2 regions of the Actinomadura rubteroloni genome follow, and region 2 is predicted to be linked to the other one. Evidence: predicted binding sites of a transcription regulator. Region 2 holds the regulator's gene; the other holds the start of a gene.

The links. Region 2 encodes HrcA, which represses chaperone genes, less so after heat shock. Its sites were predicted from a motif close to TTGGCACTCTCNNNNNGAGAGTGCCAA; they were not measured.
Region 1: a site for HrcA is predicted at 3,218-3,244, ahead of BTM25_RS08470 (FmdB family zinc ribbon protein). Genes of this name have one in related genera too.

What each region holds. Positions count from the first base shown of each region.
Region 1 is NZ_MTBP01000001.1:1,910,784-1,916,644, forward strand. It holds gene mscL (large conductance mechanosensitive channel protein MscL) at 382-783, opposite strand; gene BTM25_RS08460 (SAF domain-containing protein) at 889-1,905, opposite strand; gene BTM25_RS08465 (S-methyl-5'-thioadenosine phosphorylase) at 1,902-2,729, opposite strand; gene BTM25_RS08470 (FmdB family zinc ribbon protein) at 2,841-3,182, opposite strand; gene BTM25_RS08475 (potassium/proton antiporter) at 3,292-4,776, opposite strand; gene BTM25_RS08480 (5-formyltetrahydrofolate cyclo-ligase) at 5,057-5,638, opposite strand; gene galU (UTP--glucose-1-phosphate uridylyltransferase GalU) at 5,672-5,861, shown strand, end outside.
Region 2 is NZ_MTBP01000002.1:692,219-698,079, forward strand. It holds gene BTM25_RS14710 (histidine triad nucleotide-binding protein) at 1-264, opposite strand, end outside; gene BTM25_RS14715 (SigE family RNA polymerase sigma factor) at 593-1,117, shown strand; gene BTM25_RS14720 (hypothetical protein) at 1,114-1,791, shown strand; gene BTM25_RS14725 (16S rRNA (uracil(1498)-N(3))-methyltransferase) at 1,795-2,526, opposite strand; gene dnaJ (molecular chaperone DnaJ) at 2,580-3,713, opposite strand; gene hrcA (heat-inducible transcriptional repressor HrcA) at 3,714-4,727, opposite strand; gene BTM25_RS14740 (DUF3097 domain-containing protein) at 4,844-5,656, shown strand; gene hemW (radical SAM family heme chaperone HemW) at 5,653-5,861, opposite strand, start outside.

The sequences.
Region 1 (5,861 bases), on a different contig from region 2:
GTGCGGTGCTGGGCCACAGCCGCACGGGGCTGTGCCCGCCGGATCCGCGTAGATCCGGCGGGCTGCCGGGCGCCCGATAATCCATGCGCACCTGGCCGGTCGAGTACGCCCGCTGGCAGTGCTCCTGCAGCGACGGGTGGCGGCGCAGCGGCGGTAGGGATCGCAAGTAGTCACGACGCCTGCGGTGGCCGGGCTGGTTGTGCGGCGCCTGGACGGCCGGCCTGGCCGCCGGTGACCGGAGCGCTCGGACGGAGGCTGGGCGGCCCGCGGCGGCCCGCGGTGGCCCCGGGTGGCCCCGGGTGGCCCGGGGTGGTCTGGGCGGTGGGGCCGGGCGGTTGGGTTGGGTGGTTGGTCGGGTGAGTGTCCGCCTCGGTGACGGGGTTAGGCGTCGGCGGTGACCAGCGCCGTGCAGAAGCGGCAGCGGCGGGCCTTGATGGGGATCTCGCTCAGGCACTCCGGGCACTCGTGCTCGGACTTCTCCTTGCCGCGGTCGAGGCGTTCCAGCAGCTTGCTCATCGGGAGGACCACCAGGAAGTACACGACCACGGCGGTGATGGTGAACGAGAGCGCCGAGGTCACGAAGTTCCCGTAGGGGAAGGTGGTGCCCGCGAGCTTGAACGTCAGGGCCGTGTAGTCCGGCTTCCCGCCGAACAGGGCGATCAGCGGCGTGATGAACGAGTTCGCGAACTCCTTCACCAGCGATGCGAACGCGGCGCCGACGACGAACGCGACCGCCAGATCGACCAGGTTCCCGCGGATGACGAACTTCTTGAAGCCGCCCATCATGGAGTCTCCAGCACGTGTCGGGGGTGTGACGACCACACTTTCTACCCGAATCACTCGGGCACTGTGCGTGATATCGCAAGGATTCCCCGTGTTCGTCGTGTCTCAGTCCGGTTCGATCGTGACCGAGAGAACACCTCCCGCCCCCGCCAGCGCGGCCGCCTGCGCGCGGTCCGTCGCCACGACGACGAGCGCTCCCTGACCCGCCGTCTCGCGGCTACGCGGCACGGCGAGCACGGTCACACCCGCCGCGACCAACCGGGCACGAGCCCCCGGAGCGCCCACGGGCATAGAGCCTTCCCGATCAACGCGCAAGGCAAAGCCTGCTCCGTCCACCGCATGCCCCGGCCAACTTCCGAGTCCGATGCCGTGCCCTGGCTCGGTTCTTCGGCCCGGCCCGAGGTCGGCCAGGGCCGGCCGCGTGGTGGGTGCGGGCTGGGGAGGTACCGAGGTCGTCCCGCTGGACGGGCGGGGGAGCGGCGGGGCGGGGCCGGGCGCGTGCGTCCGCTCGGACGATCGTGCGGCGCCTCCTTGATCGGGGTGCGGGGTGGCGGCAGCGGTGGGCTCCTGCGGCGGTGTCGGCGTCGGTGACGGCGATGCGGGCGGCGGGACGGAAGGACTCGGCAGTGGCCCGGGATCAGTCGGGTCGGGCGGCGCCAGCTCAGCGAACGCCGGCTCGGCCGCTGCCGATGAACTCGCCGTCAGGATGTCGATCCGGTCCCCGGGCTGCAGCAGGCGCACGGCGTCGGCGTCCGCGATCCGGACGGGCGTCGCCACCGTCCCCGTCGGAAGACCGCGCAGCAGACCGGCGGCATCGACCAGCCGCGCGTCAGTGAACGGCTCGCCCTTCCGCATGGCGCCCGCCACCACCCGTCCGGCCGGCGAAGAGCGCGCGGCCCCGGCCGGGACGGCGTCCGGCGGCACCGTCGCCCGCCGCACGTCGGACGGCCGCAGCGTCGCGCCCGCCGGAAGGTCGCGCGCCGCCGTCAGGATCCCCACCCCGGCGGCCCCAGGCGGGCGGAGCGCGAGCAGCCCGAACCCGGCGCCGAACGCCGCGAACAGGGCCGCCGCCGCTCGCCGGTGCCGGACGCGCCACCGCAGCAAAGAGCGCAGCCCGTTCACGGCAGCTCCAGCGGAAGCTTCATGCCGTCGAGCACGTTCGGGCAGGCGCACGGACGCTCGTCCGGAAGGCGCGTCACGACGTCGCCGACGAGAGCCCGCAGCCGTCCCACGTTCGCGTGGAAGACCTCCAGCACCTCCGCCATCGTCACGCCCTCGCCCGTGTCGACCCCGGCGTCCAGGTCCGTGACCAGGCACAACGGCGTGTAACAGAGTGCGAGTTCCCGGGCGAGCACCGCTTCGGGATGGCCCGTCATCCCGACGAGCGTCCAGCCCTGCCCGGCGAACCACCGCGACTCGGCGCGGGTGGAAAACCGGGGGCCTTCGATGACGACGAGCGTGCCGCCGTCCACCGGATCCCAGCCGGTCACGCGCGCCGCGTCGACGGCGGCCCGGCGACCCGTCGAGCAGTACGGGTCCGAGAACGGCACATGTATGGCCGCGCCGGTCTCGTAGTAGGTCTGAGCGCGTCCGGACGTCCGGTCCACGAGCTGGTCGGGCACGGCGAGCGTCCCGGGGCCGTGTTCGGCGACCAGCGAGCCGACGGCGCTCGGCGCGAGCACCTGCCGGACGCCGAGAGCCCGCAGCGCCCACAGGTTCGCCCGGTAGGGGATGGCGTGCGGCGGGAACCGGTGGTCGCGGCCGTGGCGCGGGATGAACGCGACGCGGCGGCCGTTCAGCTCCCCGACGGCAACCGGGTCGCTCGGCGCCCCGTAGGGCGTGTCGACCCGGAACTCCTCCGCGTCGTCGAGGAGGGAGTAGAAGCCCGAGCCGCCGATGACGCCGATCTCGGCGGCCGGCCCGGGGAAGGTCTGCGAAGTCGTCATGCGGCCGACCCTAGGCAGCCGCCGCACCGCTCCGCGAGGCCCGCCGCGAACTGTGGATAACTCCCGCGCTGATCCCCGGGCGCCCCGCCGCTCGCCGGACCCCCGGCGAGGTCAGGCCACCTTCTCCGACGAGGAGGAGGACGACGACGTGGTCGTGGACGACGAGGACGACTCGCTCGTGCCGGACGAGGCCGACGAGGACGAGTCCGACTTCGTGGTGTCCGACTTGCCCGCATCCGTCGACTTGGCGGGCGACGTCGCCGCGGACGACGACGACCCTCGGCTGTCGGTGCGGTAGAACCCGGACCCCTTGAAGATGATCCCCGCAGCCGAGAAGACCTTGCGGAGTTTGCCCTGGCAGGCCGGGCACTCGGTCAGCGCGTCGTCGCTGAAACTCTGCACGACCTCCAGAGGCTCGCCGCACTCGGTGCAAACATACTGATACGTCGGCACGGTTCCTCCTCGCTGACACAGCCCGGACCAGCGGGCTGGCACTCAGTTGAAACGACTGCTAATGGTACCGATGTTGGCAACGGGATTCTCCTCCGGGCTGTTCCCCGGCTCAGGCCCCGGTCTCCCCGAACCAGCCCGCCAGCTTGCCGCGCCGGCTGATCGCGCGCAGCCGCCGTTCGGTGAGTTCCCGGACGTCCTCGGTCGTCACGACGAGCAGCGTGTCGCCGCCGCGCAGCGCGGTGGTCGAGTGGGGAACGAAGCTGGCGCCGTCCCGGACGACGAGCGTGATGGACGCCCCCGGCGGCAGCCGCAGCTCGAACAACTCGACGCCGCCGAGCAGGGAGTCCGGCGGGACGCGGATCTCCAGCAGTTCGGCGTGGAGTTCTTCCAGCGGCGCGGCCTCGACGCCGAGTTCGCGGGGGTTCTCATCGTCCTTGAGCCGGCACCAGCGGGCGACGAGCGGGAGCGTCGGCCCCTGGAGCAGGGTGAACACAACGACGATGTTGAACACGATCGCGAACAGCCGGTCGGCGCCGGGCACGTCGTTCACCATCGGGATCGTCGCGAGGATGATCGGTACGGCGCCGCGCAGCCCGGCCCACGAGGCGAAAATCTTCTCGCCCCAGCCCAGCCGGAAGCCGAACGTGGACAGCACGACCGAGAGCGGCCGCGCCACCAGCAGCAGGACGAACCCGATGATCAGCGCCGGGACGATCTGCGCCGGAAGCTCACCGGGCGAGGCGAGCAGCCCGAGCATCACGAACAGCCCGATCTGCGCGAGCCAGCCGATGCCTTCGGCGAACCCCCGCGTGGCAGGACGGTGCGGAAGCCGCGAGTTCCCGAGAACGAGCGCGCTCACATAGACCGCGAGGAACCCGCTGGCGTGCGTCTGCGCAGCCGCGCCGTACGCCCCGACCGACAGCGAGAGCACCGCGATCGGGTAGAGGCCGGACGCCGGCAGCGCGACGTGTCGTAGCCCGTACGCACCGAGCCAGCCGATCAGGAAGCCGAGGAGACCGCCCGCGATCAGCTCATATGCCATGACGCCGAAGAGCTCGAACAGGTTCGGCGCGGTCGCGTCCGTGGTGCTGAGGGCCACGACGATGATGACGACGGGGGCGTCGTTGAAGCCCGACTCCGCCTCCAGCAGGCCGGTCAGGCGCGAGGGCAGGGGCAGGCGGCGCAGGACGGAGAAGACCGCGGCGGCGTCGGTCGGCGCGAGCACGGCGGACAGCAGGAACGCGAGCTGCCAGTCCATGCCGAGCAGCCACATCGCGGCGCCCGCGACGACGCCGATGCTGATCAGCGTCCCGGCGACGGACACCGAGATCGCGGCGGGGACCGAACTGCGGACGCGCCGCCAGTCGGTCGTGATGCCGCCCTCGGCGAGGATCAGGACGAGCGCGGCGAGCCCGAGGATCTCGGCGAGTTCGGCGTCGTCGAAGTCGATGCCGACCCCGGCCTCGCCGATGAGGAGCCCGAGCGCGATGTAGATGAGGAGGCTGGGCAGTCCCGCGCGGTACGACAGCCGGACGGCGACGATCGCACTGAGTACGAGCGTGGATCCGAGGAGTAGCCAGAGTTCGAGATGCACATCCCTCCCGGTGGGGCCGCGACGAGTGATCGTTTAGGAATCCTACAGATTTAGCCGCAGATCGCATACTTTCAGTGACCGCTCGGGGCGATCTCCGGGCGCTGGTTGCCGCGACTGCACCCGAGTGACCTGCGACGATGTAGTATTTGTGATTTTTGCGGCTGTTTCGCCCTCTGTTGCCGCGTTCCACGTCCCGTCCGGGCGGGCGGCCGCGAAAATGTCAGACCCCTCCGCGACGATGGACGCGTTCCGTCACCGGTCCGTCACGGAGGGAAAATGATCAGGCGAAGCGCACGAGACCTGCGGACGGCGTCACCGCGGCCCGCACCGGGCGATCATGCGGTTCGGCGGGCAGGGAGTCCACCAGCTCGCCGTCGTACAGCAGCGCCACCGTCAGGATCGCCGGACCCACCCGCGCCAGCGCCCGGTCGTACGAACCGCCGCCCCGGCCGAGACGCGTGCCCGTCCGGTCCACCGCGAGCGCCGGCGCCAGCACCACGTCGGCGCTGGCCACCGCGCCCGGGCCGCGCGGCGGCTCGGACGGCTCCAGCGTCCCGCGCGGCCCCGGCCGCAGGGAGTCCGGCCCTTCGTACGACGCCCAGTCCAGATCGCCGTCCGGAAGGAGAAGAGGCAGCAGGACGTACGCGCCGCGCTTCCACAGCGCGAACAGGAGGCCACGGGTGTCGGGCTCGTCGCCCACCGAGGCGTAGGCCGCGACCGTCCCCGCCATCTCCATCTCGGGGACCGCCAGCAGCACGTCCCGCAGCGCACGGGCGGCGGACGTCCGCGCCGAGGGGTCCATGGCGGTCCGCGCCGCCAGCGCGGACGCGCGCGCCGCGCGCTTTGCGTCGATGTCGCTCACGATCTTCTCACCGTCGGTGGCTAGGGTCTCACCATGGCCGACAACGCACCCGTACTCAAGGCCGTCGTTCCGGCGGCGGGTCTCGGAACCCGATTCCTGCCCGCGACGAAGGCGACGCCGAAGGAGATGCTGCCGATCGTCGACAAACCGGCGATCCAGTACGTCGTCGAGGAGGCCGTCGACGCGGGACTCACCGACGTCCTGATGATCACCGGCCGCAACA
Region 2 (5,861 bases):
GGTGTTGAAGACGATCCGGTAGCCCTTGCCCGCGACGTCCTCGTCCACCGCGACCTCCTGCGCCAGGTTCACGACGGCGGCCAGGGACGCGGGGTCGGCGGCGGCCAGCGCGGCGGCGTTCGGGTGGTGCTCGCGCGGGATGACGAGGACGTGCGTCGGCGCCTGCGGGTTGATGTCCCGGAACGCCACCGCCCGCTCGGACTCGCGGACGATCTCGGCGGGCACGTCCCCCGAGACGATCTTGCAGAACAGGCAGTCCGTCATCCCTCTCCTCCCACGGATACACGCCGGATCCTAGCGGCGGGCGCCGGAGACGTGCCGCGCTCGCCCCGGGGACACGTGGATCAAGCCGCGGCGGTTGGCCCGCAACACGGGTCCTGACCCTTTAGGGTTGGCAACTCAGACGTTCCCCCCGGCTCGCCACCGTCCCATCTGAACCGGTAGGGAACACCCATCCACGATGTGGCGCCGACCGTCCTGACGCCGCGTCTGAAGCGGCGGACAGGTGACCGAGGCAAGGCAGGAGATGCCCTTCCGTAAACCGGACGACGAGGGCGCGCGTCCCACAGACGTGACCGAGACCCTCGTGGCAATGGGAACGACGACGGGCGCGATGTCCGTCGTCTGGGACGCCGACCAGGCGGTGACCGCGCTCTACAGCGCCAACTACCGCGCGCTGGTTCGGCTCGCCGCCATGCTCGTCCGGGACCTCGGGACGGCCGAGGAGGTCGTCCAGGACGCCTTCGTCGCGATGCACGGCGGCTGGCGCCGCCTGCGCGATCCCGACAAGGCGCTGTCCTACCTGCGCCAGTCGGTCGTGAACCGGTCGCGGTCGGTGCTCCGGCACCGGGCGGTCGTGGAGAAGTACGCGCCGAAAGGGCTGCCCGACGCGCCGAGCGCCGAGGCGGGGGCCATCGGCGAGCTGGAGCGCTCGGCCGTCGTGGACGCGCTGCACCGGCTGCCCGCCCGCCAGCGGGAGGCGCTGGTGCTTCGGTACTACGCCGACCTGTCCGAGGCGGAGATCGCCCAGTCGATGGGGATCTCCCGGGGGGCCGTCAAGAGCCACACCGCGCGCGGAATGGCCGCGATGCGCAACGTACTGGAGCAGTTCACATGACCACCGACCGCGACGACGAGCTCGGCGAGATCCTGCGCCGCGCCCTGCAGGCGGAGGCGGAGGGTGTCGAACCGTCCGGTGACGGGCTGGAACGCGTCCGGGAGCGCGTCGCCGAGCGGCGGCTGCGCCGGTTCGGCGTGCCGTGGCTGGCGGGCGGCTGGGTGCGTCCGGCGATCGCCGTGGCGGCGGCCGTCGCGGTCGCCGGGTTCGGGGTGACGGCGGCCCCGCAGACCATCGGGTTCATCCAGGCGGGCATGAGCGGCCCCGCCAAGCACGGCGGCAACGCGGTCCGCGACGGCGTGGTGCCCGGCCAGGTGCCGGGGTCGCCGGGGACGTCGCTGCAACCGTCCGACGGGCAGCCGGCCCTCGGGACGCCGAGCTTCACCGGGCCGCCGACGACGGCCTCGTCCACGGGCGCGCCGACGTGCCCGCCCGTGCCGCCGCCGTCGCCGACCGTCGACCCGGCGAAGAAGACCCGCGCGGAGAAGACCGCCCAGCCGCGGCGGCACGAGCCGTGCCCGACACCGACCCCGGCCGCGCCGACGACGCCGCCGACCACCCCGCCGGTCACGCAGACGACCCCGCCGCCCGCGACGCAGTCCCCGACGACGGCGCCGACCGAGCCCGCGAGCAGCAACAACGACGGTTCGGGAGGCGCGCCCGGCGCGCCCTGACGCCTACCAGCGTCCGGTGAGCGCGGCGAGGACGGCGAGTGCCGCGACGCCCGCCGTGGACGTCCGCAGGACCGTCGGGCCGAGCCGCACCGGGTCCGCGCCCGCCGCGGCGAACGCCGCCAGCTCGGTGTCGGCGATGCCGCCCTCGGGGCCGACCACGACGACGATCTCGCCGTCCGGCGGGGGCGCGGCGGCGCTGAGCCGCGCGGCGGCCTCCTCGTGCAGGACGACGGCGGCCGACGCCCGTTCGAGCCGCGCGGCGACGTCGGCGGTGGTCGCCAGGTCGGCGACGGCGGGCAGCCAGGCGCGGCGGGCCTGCTTGGCGGCCTCGCGGGCGGTCGAGCGCCACCGGCCGAGGGCCTTGTCGCGGCGTTCGGCCTTCCAGCGGGTGACGCACCGCTCGGCCGCCCACGGGACGATCTCGTCCACGCCGGCCTCGGTCATCGTCTCGACGGCCAGTTCGCCGCGCTCGCCCTTGGGCAGCGCCTGGACGACCACGAGCCGGGGCACGGGCTCGGGCACGGCGCGGCGGACGTGGACCTCGACCGTCAGCGCGTCCTTGGCCACCGCCGCGACGACGCCCTCCACGAGGATCCCGGCGCCGTCGGTGAGGTCGACGCGCTCCCCGGCGCGCAGCCGCCGCACGGTGGCCGCGTGCCGCCCCTCCGGGCCGTCCAGCACGACGCGGTCGGCGTCGAGCGCCCCGGCCTCCGCCAGGAAAACCGGAGCCGTCACGGCCGTCCCTCCTCCTGCGCGCGGCCCGCGCTCCCGGCGGGCCGCGCGGGTGCTCAGTGCTGGTTGAAGACGTCCTTGAGGCGGGAGAAGACGCCGCGCTGGGCGGGCGAGAACTTGCCCGGGGGCCGCTCCTCGCCGCGCAGTTCGGACAGGCGCCGCAGCAGGGCCTCCTGCTCGTCGTCCAGCCGGTTCGGCGTCTCGACCGTCACGTGGAGCTTGAGGTCGCCGCGGCCGTTCTCGTCCAGGTGCCGGACGCCGCGCCCCGCCAGCGTGATGACCTGCCCGGACTGGGTGCCCGGCCGGATGTCGATCTCCTCGGCGCCGTCCAGGGTCTCCAGCGTGACGGACGTGCCGAGCGCCGCCGCCGTCATCGGGATCTCGACCGTGCAGTGCAGGTCGTCGCCCTCCCGGTTGAAGATCGGGTGCGGCTTCTCGACGATCTCCAGGAACAGGTCGCCGGGCGGGCCGCCGCCGGGGCCGACCTCGCCCTCCCCGGCGAGCTGGATGTGCATGCCGTTCTCGACGCCCGCCGGGATCTTGACCTTGACCGGACGGCGCGTGCGGACCCGTCCGTCGCCCGAGCACTCGGGGCACGGGTGCCGGATGACGCTGCCGAAACCGCCGCACGCCGGGCACGGACGGGCCGTCATGACCTGGCCGAGGAACGAGCGCTGCACCTGCTGCACCTCGCCGCGTCCCTGGCAGGTCGAGCAGGTCTCGGGGTGGGTGCCGGGCGCGGCGCCCTCGCCCCGGCAGGTGCCGCAGGCGACGGCCGTGTCGAGGTTCAGCTCCAGCGTGGTGCCGAACGCGGCCTCGGAGAGCTCCAGCTCGACGCGCAGCGTGGCGTTCCGGCCGCGCCGGGCGCGGCTGCGCGGGCCGCGCTGGGTGGCGGAGCCGAAGAAGGCGTCCATGATGTCGCTGAACGGGAACCCGGCGCCGCCGAACCCGCCGGGGCCCGCGCCGCCGCCCCGCGCGTACGGGTCGGCGCCCATGTCGAACATCTCCCGCTTCTGCGGGTCGGAGAGCACCTCGTAGGCCTGCGTGACCTCTTTGAACTTCTCCTGGGTCTCCGGGTCCGGGTTGACGTCCGGGTGGAGTTCCCGGGCGAGCCGGCGATAGGCCTTCTTGATCTCGTCCGGACTGGCGTCCCGCCGGACGCCGAGGGTCGCGTAGTAGTCGTTGGCCACTTACGAACCCGCCAGAATCTGTCCGACGTAGCGTGCCACTGCCCGTACCGCTCCCATCGTGCTGGGGTAGTCCATCCGTGTCGGCCCGAGCACTCCGAGCCGGGCCAGGGTGATGTCGCCCACGCCGTAGTCGGCGGCGACGACGGAGGTCGAGCGGAACCCCGCGTCGGGGTTCTCCGTGCCGATCCGCACGGTAACAGTAGAGGAATCGCCGGTCTCGCCGAGCAGCCGCATGAGCACGACCTGCTCCTCCAGCGCCTCCAGCACCTCGCGCAGGCCCTGCGAGAAGTCCATGTGGGCGAGGTTGGCGGCGCCGCCGAAGACGATCTTCTCGTCGGCCTTGTCCACCAGCGTCTCCAGCAGCACCGACAGCACTCCCGCCGCGAGCGGGCGCTCGTTGGCCGGAAGCTGGTCGGGCAGATTCGCCACGGCGTGCGCGACGTCGCCGAGCCCGCACCCGTCCAGGCAGGTGTTGAGCAGGGTGCGCAGGCGGCCGATCGACTCCTCGGCCGTCACGCCGTGCGCGTCGATCACCCGCTGCTCCACCCGGCCGGTGTTGGTGATCACGACGAGCAGCAGCCGGTTCTCGGCGACCGGCACCAGCTCCACGTGCCGGACCGTCGACCGCGACAGCGACGGGTACTGGACGACCGCGACCTGGCGGGTGAGCTGCGCGAGCAGCCGCACCGTCCGGCCGACGACGTCGTCGAGGTCGTAGGCGCCGCCGAGGAACGTCTCGATCGCGCGGCGCTCGGCCGACGACAGCGGCTTGATCGTGGACAGCCGGTCCACGAACAGCCGGTAGCCCTTGTCGGTCGGGACGCGGCCCGCGCTGGTGTGCGGCTGGGCGATGTAGCCCTCGTCCTCCAGGACGGCCATGTCGTTGCGGATGGTCGCCGACGACACGCCGAGGTTGTGGCGGTCCACCAGAGCCTTGGAGCCGACCGGCTCGTTGGTGGAGACGTGGTCCTCGACAATGGCCCGCAGGACCGCGAGTTTCCGGTCGTCGAGCACGTGGTCACCTCCCCTGCCCCGTACTGGCACTCCTTACCTTGGAGTGCCAAGTGTACGGCCCGCGCGGGGTCGGCCGAAGGTGCCGGGGCGTCTCGTCCTCGTTAGAGTGCGGATCCGTGCGGAGCAGAGACTACGGCGACGACGTCCTCGCGGGCGACTGGCGACTCCCCCGCAAGGGCCAGATTCCCGAGATACCAGCGGAAATTGGGCTTGTCGCGGAGGATCCGGACAGTGGCTTCTGCGGTGCCGTCGTCGGCTGCGACAAGCTGGGCGTCACGCTGGAGGACCGGTTCGGCAAGCGGCGCGTCTTCCCGCTCACCAAGGCCGGATTCCTCATCGACGGACGGCCCGTCACGCTCGTCCGGCCCGCGCCCGGACCGGCGGGCGCGGCGCGGTCGGCGTCCGGGTCGGTCGCCGTCCGGGGGCTGCGGGCGCGGGTGGCGCGCGAGAGCCGCATCTACGTCGAGGGCCTGCACGACGCCGAGCTGGTCGAGAAGATCTGGGGCCACGACCTGCGCGTCGAGGGCGTCGTCGTGGAGTTCCTGCGCGGCGTGGACGACCTGCCCGCCATCGTCGAGGAGTTCGATCCCGGCGAGGGCCGCCGCCTCGGCGTCCTCGTGGACCATCTCGTCGCCGGGTCCAAGGAGAGCCGGATCGCGGCGCAGATCACGTCGCCGGACGTCCTCGTGACGGGCCATCCGTTCATCGACATCTGGGCGGCCGTGAAGCCGTCCGCCGTGGGCATCCGCGCCTGGCCGGACGTGCCGCGCGGCATCCCGTGGAAGGACGGCGTCGTCGCCGCGCTCGGCTGGGGCGACGACACGGGCGCGGCGTGGAAGCGCATCCTCGGCCGCGTGTCGGACTACACCGACCTGGAGCCCGCGCTGCTCGGCCGCGTCGAGGAGCTGATCGACTTCGTGACGGGCTAGGTCAGGTCGCGGACGACCGCGTCCGCGAGCAGCCGCCCCCGCAGCGTCAGGACGGCGCGTCCCTGCTCCCACGGGCCGGGTTCGACCAGCCCCTCCCCGATCGCCCGGCGCACCGCCGCCGCGTCCAGCAGGTCCGCCGGGCAGCCCGTGGCGAGCCGCAGCTCCAGCATGATCCGCTCCAGCCGGCGGTCGTCGCCGGCCAGGA